DNA from 2 places in the Delftia sp. BGA-UO-ETr-SB1 genome. Region 1 is predicted to be linked to the other one. Evidence: riboswitches for the same ligand, from Rfam matches in the RefSeq annotation. Region 1 holds a riboswitch; the other holds the start of a gene.

The links. Region 1 has a riboswitch for glycine ahead of AC57B5_RS00390 (D-amino acid dehydrogenase). Riboswitches for the same ligand answer to the same signal wherever they lie in the genome.
Region 2: linked by a shared signal. The riboswitch ahead of gcvT (glycine cleavage system aminomethyltransferase GcvT) and the one ahead of AC57B5_RS00390 (D-amino acid dehydrogenase) in region 1 are both predicted to bind glycine.

The regions. Positions count from the first base shown of each region.
Region 1 is NZ_JCAQOW010000002.1:34,408-38,194, forward strand. Features, by position in the region: gene AC57B5_RS00385 (FIST signal transduction protein) at 1-545, shown strand, start outside; gene AC57B5_RS00390 (D-amino acid dehydrogenase) at 596-1,927, opposite strand; glycine riboswitch at 2,020-2,130, opposite strand; partial or broken gene AC57B5_RS00395 (invasin domain 3-containing protein) at 2,790-3,787, shown strand, end outside.
Region 2 is NZ_JCAQOW010000004.1:1,873,506-1,877,292, forward strand. Features, by position in the region: gene AC57B5_RS09255 (fatty acid--CoA ligase) at 1-1,071, opposite strand, end outside; glycine riboswitch at 1,241-1,352, shown strand; glycine riboswitch at 1,368-1,486, shown strand; gene gcvT (glycine cleavage system aminomethyltransferase GcvT) at 1,546-2,679, shown strand; gene gcvH (glycine cleavage system protein GcvH) at 2,815-3,189, shown strand; gene gcvP (aminomethyl-transferring glycine dehydrogenase) at 3,261-3,787, shown strand, end outside.

The DNA.
Region 1 (3,787 bases):
TCAATGGCGATCCGGCCTTGCAGCGCCTGCTGCAACTGCTGGGCGTGGAGCTGGAAGGCAGCGACTGGCAGCCCGCGCTGACCACGGTGCGCAGCACGCTGGCGGCCATTGCGCCGCCGGGCCGGGGCATGGCCCACGGCGTGCTCACCGAAGAGGCCCAGGTACTGACCCTGGTCGGGCTGGACCCGCTGCGCCAGGGCGTGGCCCTGTCATCGGCCGTGGAGGCCGGGCATTCGGTGATCTTCTGCCGCCGCCAGGCCCAGGTCGCGCGCCAGGAACTGCTGCAACTGGGCGCTGCGCTGCGCGATGCGGCTGAGCCCGAGGAGGCGGCGCCCGAAGGCGAGGCACAGCCCCGCATCCGTGGCGCCATCTACATCAGTTGCCGGGGCCGCGGCGGCGGCCTGTTCGGCGGCCCCGATGCCGAGCTGCGCACCCTGCGCCACGCACTGGGCGATGTGCCATTGATCGGCTTCGTCGCCGAAGCCGAGATCATGGACGCCCGCCTGCACCGCTTCGCCGGGGTGTTGACGGTGTTCACTGCTTAGGCGCCGTACACGCCGTACACGCCGTACACACGGTACACACCGTCTGCACCTCAGACCGCGCGCGGGCGCACCGTGCCTGCGCTGCGATCCGGGTCCATGGCTGCGGCTCCCAGAAAATCGAAATCCACGGCCGGCTGCCTGCCGCTGACCAGGTCGGCCAGCGCCATGCCGGAGCCGCAGGCATGGGTCCAGCCCAGCGTGCCGTGGCCGGTGTTCAGGAACAGGTTGGCGATGGGCGAGCGTCCGATCAGCGGCACATTGCTGGGCGTGGCGGGGCGCAGGCCGCTCCAGAACTGGGCGCGCCCGGTATCGCCGGCGCCGGGGAACAGCTGCTGCACGCGCCGCACGATGGCCTCGCAGCGCACGGGGTCCAGGTTGCGGTCGTAGCCGTTGAACTCGGCCGTGCCGGCAATGCGCAGGCGGTCGCCCTGCGCGCCGGTGTAGCGCGAGAACACCAGCTTGAACTCATCGTCCGTGAGGCTGACCTGGTAGGCCTTGGCGGGGTCCAGCACCGGCAGGGTCACGGAGTAGCCCTTGGCCGGGTAGATGGGCAGGTGCAGCCCCAGCGGCTGGGCCAGCAGCGGGCTGAACGAGCCCATGGCCAGCACATAGGCGTCGCCCTGGATGCGTTCGTAGCGACCATCGGCATTGGTCACCTCCACGTGGTCGATATGGCGGCTGGCGCCCGCACCCGTGGTGCGCAGCGCCATGACGTGGTGGCCGTGGCGGAACTGCACGCCCGTGGTGGTGGCAATGCGTGCCAGCTCGCGGGTGAAGAGGTTGGCGTCGCCCGATTCATCCTCGGCCGTATAGGTGGCGCCCGCTATCTGCCCGCGCACATGGGCCAGGGCCGGCTCCAGGCGCACGGCTTCGTCGGCGTCGATCAGGCGGCGGTCGCAGCCCAGGGCCTGCATCTGCTCGGTGGGCTTGAGCGCACCCTCGAACTCGCGGGCGTTCGTGTAGAAGTGCAGGATGCCCTGCATGCGCTGCTCGTACTGGATGCCGGTGTCCGACCGCAGCTGCTGCAGGGCCTCGCGGCTGTAGGTGCCCAGGCGAACGATCTGCTGGATGTTGTGGCGCGTGCGCGCGGGCGTGCAGTTGCGCAGGAAGGACAGGCCCCAGAGCCACTGGCGCATGTCGGCGCGCAGGCGGAACAGCAGGGGGGCGTCCTGCCGGCCCAGCCAGCCCAGCAACTTCAGCGGTGCGCCGGGGTTGGCCCAGGGTTCGGCATGGCTGACCGAGATCTGCCCGCCGTTGGCAAAGCTGGTTTCGGCGCCGGGCGCAGCCTGGCGGTCGATGACGGTCACTTCATGACCGAGAGATTGCAGATAGTAGGCCGAGGCGGTGCCGATCAGGCCGGCTCCGAGAACGATGACGCGCATGACAATGCCCTTTCAAAGGCATGTGCCGGTCACGCGGAAGCTGGTAGCTATGGATTCAATAGCAAGCAGCCGGCGTCCGTCGTGACGCAGCTGCCGCTCCCCCTGTCCTTGGTACCTGAGAGATTCACCGCCGTCCATGGGAACGGGGCTTGCTCCTTCGGTGCGCCGCATATTGCGTGCGGCGGCTCTCCAGACGGCATGTTGTGTTTGCAGTACGGAACCTGAGCGTGTATGGGAGTTTGCGCCTTCGGTGAGGCTCGGCACCGTGGTGCCCGCCTGCTCTCCTGCAGGGGCGATTCTATGTAGCTTGCGCAGCCGGTTCCAGTCGTACTGGGGATACCACCAGTTACTACCTGTATGTGGTGTGGCCGATTCAGGGTATTCCCTATATCGCTCAAGCGCCTCCCTCGTAGCGCTGGCACGAGCCTTCGATTTCATGTAAAAAAACTATTGAAATAGAAAAAAACATGATTTAGCCTATCGGTATGTGTGGTGGTTTGACAGCGCATGTTCTGATCGATTGAACCTCCATGGGGTAACCATGGGTTGTATATCTGTCGGATAGGCGACTTACCGTTGCACAGGTGAAGGTCTATGGAAACTGGCCCGCCACTGGAAAAAATACAAGCACGGTGAATATGGTTCGTTGAGGGAGGAAAAAAATGATTTGCATCGCAAACCCGGCTGAAGTTGTGCCCGGCTCAATGGGCAATGGAGCAGTGCGCAAGCGCTGATGGAAATCCACCTTTTTTGATTGACGCGCAGGATCTGCGCGAAACCCTGTTACTTCCAATGTCACCGGTTGCAAGGTGAGTTGTGAGTTCTTGACTCAAATAGAACTATCCGAGGTGCGGCGATGCAAATGCGCTGGGTACAACTGATGGCCATTGCCATTGGGGAAAATATTTTCCTGTCTGATTTCCTTGAAAAAATGGGGAATATCATGCGCGTTCTTGATCGCCTGCCTGGTTCGGTGTTTTTACGAAAATGGCGTGCAGCGAGGTACTTGTTCTCGTTGCTGCTGCTTTCGTGCGCCGGTATTTCATCCACGGCACTCGCGGCGACCATCGTTTTCACGGTCACCGACAACAGCGACGCTCCAAATGCCAATGCAACGACACCAACCACCTGTGTCAGCACGCTGGGGGGTACCTTTGCTGGCGCATGTACGCTGCGAGCGGCCATTCAGGCAGCCAACTACACGCTACAAACGCTGGATCCGAGTGCCGATGTTTCCATCGTCTTTGCGCCGACACTGTCTACGTCGGTACGAACCATACAGAGCGGGACATCCAAGGATGCGGCGGGAAACCTCCATCCGTATGTCGACAATCAGACGGTTTACGTGCGCTGTGCCAACACATTCGTCAGCGGAGCCCAGTCCGGCGCCGTGACGGGAGCCACCAATGCCTGTGGTCAAACCCAGATGATCAGCGGCGGCGATACGGGCACCACCACTGGTGCCGGTGGTGCCTGGTACTGGCTCAAAGGCACCGTGCCAGCCGGCACGGGCTCATTGACCATCGATTTCGGGGGAGTCATACAAGTCCAGAACTGGGCGGACTCCGCCTGGGAAACTTTTTATCTTGGTGGGAAGAACATCACGCTCACCAATTCGCCCAACATGACCTGTGGCGAAGCGGTATTCGTCGTTGGCTCCCCGGCGAACAATGTCACCATTGATCGCGTCGGCCTGGTGAATGTGGCGCCAACCCCTGCGGGAGAGGGGACGCCGTTCAACTGCGAGCTGTACGCGGAGATTCATCAAGGCGCACAAAACGTATTCTTTACCAATAGCACGATCAATTCCGCGATATGGAATGGAAATTACGGCAATAACAAGGGCTCGGCCATTTCCGT
Region 2 (3,787 bases), on a different contig from region 1:
GTCATGGCCCATGGAAGGCAGCCCGGCCGAGCCCGCGTGCGAGAGTTGCTCGCGCGGCAGGAGGATGGACATGCAGGGCCCCATCTCGGTGGTGCCGTAGACCTGGACCAGGTCGCTGCCGACCTTGCGCGTCCATTCGCGGATCAGGTGGGGAGCCATGGAGGCGCCGCCGTACTCCACCAGCCGCAGCGCGGGCGCCTGCTCAGGCGAGGCGATGGGGTCGGCCAGCAGCATGGTGACCATGGTGGGCGCCGCGAAGAAGAAGCTCACGCGCTCTTCGCGGATCAGGCGCCAGGCCTCGGTCACGTCAAAGCGGCGCAGCAGCACCTGGGTGGCCCCGGCCTGCAGGCGCGGCAAAAAGCTGGTGTGCAGCTCGGCCGTGTGGTTGAGCGGCGCCATGGCCAGGCCCACGTCGTCGCGCGTGAATTGCATGGTCTGGTGCATGAGGGCGTTGTGCGCCAGCTTGCTGCGGTGCGTATGCAGCACGCCCTTGGGCCGGCCCGTGGTGCCGCTGGTGTACATGAGGATGCAGGGGTCGCTCTCGCGCACATGGGCCTGGGGCGGCGCGCTGCTGCGGCCCCTGGCCAGTGCGGACAGGCGCTGCGTGGCCCAGACCGGCAGCGGGTCGGCCGGGGCATCGTCGGCAAAGATCCAGTGCTCGGTGCCTGCGCCAGTGCCACCCCCGCCTTCGGCCTTGAGCAGGGCCTGGGCGCGTGCGGCCACCTCGCCGCCCTCGTGCTCGAACACCAGGGCGCGCGCAGCACCGTCCTTGAGGATGAAGGCCAGCTCCTGCGCCGCCAGCCGGTAGTTGATGGGGTTGAAGATGGCGCCCAGGCGCGCGGCCGCCAGCATGGTGAAGACAAAGGCCGGCGTGTTGTAGAGAAAGGCCGCGACCACGTCGCCATGGCCTATGCCCAGCTCGGCCAGGCCGTGGGCGTGGCGGTTGACTTCGGCATCGAGCTGGGCGTAGGTCCAGGCGCGGCGCTCGCCGCCCTCCCAAGCGACCAGGGCTTCCTTGTTCGGCAGGTAACGTGCCGGCCAGGCCAATGTGTCTCCCAGCGTCTGCTGCATGTGCGCTTCTTCCTTCTCGCTCACGAGATTTCATATATCGATGCATCTCAATGTAGGAGATTTTTTAGACAGTTATGCAATTTGCAAATGCATCCATGCAGGCAAGCGCATGGAGTAGCGGCCGGCCCGCGGAAATCCCGAAGCCGCGCGGACGCTGGCCGCAGCTAGAATGCGCCGGTCAGGAGAGAGTGCCCGCCCGGCCGCAATGGTCACAGGCAGCGGCACCGCCGAAGGCGCAGGGTTCGTCCCGAACGCTCAGGCAAAAGGACTGGCACCGCCTGCCGCCACGGCCGCAGGCGTTCCTAGCTGGAGAGAGATGCAGGGCACGGCGGTGTGCCCCATCCACCGAAGGAGCAAGCCCCACGCATGGAAGGTGCGGGTGAATCTCTCAGGTAAAGCGGACAGCAGGGCAGGACATCCCGGGATTCCGGGATGGCGTTGTGCCTTGCCCCTTGCCGAAAAGAGAGTCCCTCCTTGACCGCTGCCTCCACCACCGATCTGCTCAAGACCCCGCTGTTCGACCTGCACCAGGAACTGGGCGCGCGCATGGTGCCGTTTGCCGGCTACTCCATGCCCGTGCAATACCCGCAGGGGCTGATGGCCGAGCACCTACACACGCGCGAGGCGGCAGGCCTGTTCGATGTCTCGCACATGGGCCAGATCAGCCTGCGCGGCCCGGATGCCGGCGCGGCGCTGGAATCGCTGCTGCCCATGGACGTGCTGGGCCTGGGCGAACACCGCCAGCGCTACGGCCTGCTGCTCAACGACGCGGGCGGCATTCTGGACGACCTGATGTTCGTGCGCCGCGAGGACGACCTGTTCCTGATCGTCAACGGCGCCTGCAAGCATGAAGACCTGGCGCACATAGAGGCCCGCATCGGCCAGCGCTGTGAAATCGAGCCCCAGTTCGACCGGGGCCTGCTGGCGCTGCAGGGCCCGCAGGCAGCAGCCGCCATGGAGCGCCTGCTGCCCGACACGGCCGGGCTGGTGTTCATGACGGGCGGCTACTTCGACTGGGAAGGCGCCGAGCTGTACATCACGCGCAGCGGCTATACCGGCGAGGACGGCTTCGAGATCTCCTTGCCCGCCAGCCACGCCGAGGCCTTTGCCCGTGCCCTGCTGGCCCAGCCCGAAGTCAGGCCCGTGGGCCTGGGCGCGCGCAATTCGCTGCGCCTGGAAGCCGGCCTGTGCCTGTACGGCAACGATCTGGACACGACCACCACCCCGGCCGAGGCCGCCCTGAACTGGGCCGTGCAGAAGATCCGCCGCATCGGTGGCGAGCGCGAAGGCGGCTTTCCCGGCGCGGCCACCGTGCTGGCCCAGCTGCAGTCGCCCGAGCTGCTCACGCGCAAGCGCGTGGGCCTGGTGGCCCTGGAGCGCGTACCCGTGCGCGAAGGCACGGAGCTGCTGGACGCCAGCGGCCGCAAGGTCGGCCAGGTCACCAGCGGCCTGCTGTCGCCCACCCTGAACCAGCCCGTGGCACTGGCCTATGTGGAGCCGGGCAGCGCCGCCATCGGCACCACGCTGCAGGCCATGGTGCGCGGCAAGGCCGTGCCCATGCAGGTGCAGGCCACGCCCTTCGTGGCGCCCCGCTATCACCGCGGTTGAGGACAGCCTGCGCGCTTGGCGTGGAACGAGTTCGGCGGATTCGTTTTTCCTGCCATCGCATGCCGCTACAGTGCGCACTGACCTTTCTCAAACCGCCTTTCACAGGTTTCTTTTCAGTTTCTATCGGAGCAAGCCATGAGCATCCAGTATTCCAAGGACCACGAATGGATCAACGCCGCCAACCCTGACGCGGCCATCGTCGGCATCACCCTCCACGCGCAGGATGCGCTGGGCGACGTGGTGTTCGTCGATCTGCCCGCCGTGGGCACCAGCTTCAACCAGGGCGATGTGGCCGGCGTGGTCGAGTCCGTCAAGGCCGCCGCCGATGTCTACATGCCCGTCAGCGGCGAGATCGTCGAAGTCAACGAAGCCCTGCGCGACGACCCCTCCCTGGCCAACAGCGACCCGCTGGGCGAAGGCTGGTTCTTCAAGGTCAAGCTCAGCGACGCAGGCCAGCTGGCCGCGCTGCTCGACGAAGCCGCCTACACGGCCTTCGCACAGAGCAACTGACGCCACTTTCCGGCCAGGACGGGCGCCAGGGCCCGCCCTGGCGCTTTTCAGCTTTTGAGACAGGTCCCTCCATGCTGATGTCCTCCACCCAGCCCCTTGCCGCCCTCGAGAACGCCACCGAATTCGTGGCCCGCCATATCGGCATTGCGCCCGAAAACGAGGCCCACATGCTCAGCGCCATTGGCGCGGCATCGCGCGATGCGCTGATCGACGCCATCGTCCCGCCCTCCATCCGGCGCCACCAGCCCATGGCGCTGCCGCCAGCGGCCACCGAGGCACAGGCGCTGGCCGAACTCAAGGCGCTGGCAGGCCGCAACCAGCTGCTCAAAAGCTTCATCGGCCAGGGCTACTACGGCACGCACACGCCCGGCGTCATCCTGCGCAACATTCTGGAGAACCCCGCCTGGTACACGGCCTACACGCCCTACCAGGCCGAGATCTCGCAAGGCCGCATGGAGGCCCTGGTCAACTTCCAGACCATGGTCTGCGACCTGACGGCCATGCCGATTGCCAACGCCTCCATGCTGGACGAGGCCACGGCGGCCGCCGAGGCCATGACGCTGGCCAAGCGCTCCGTCAAAAGCAAGAGCAACCGTTT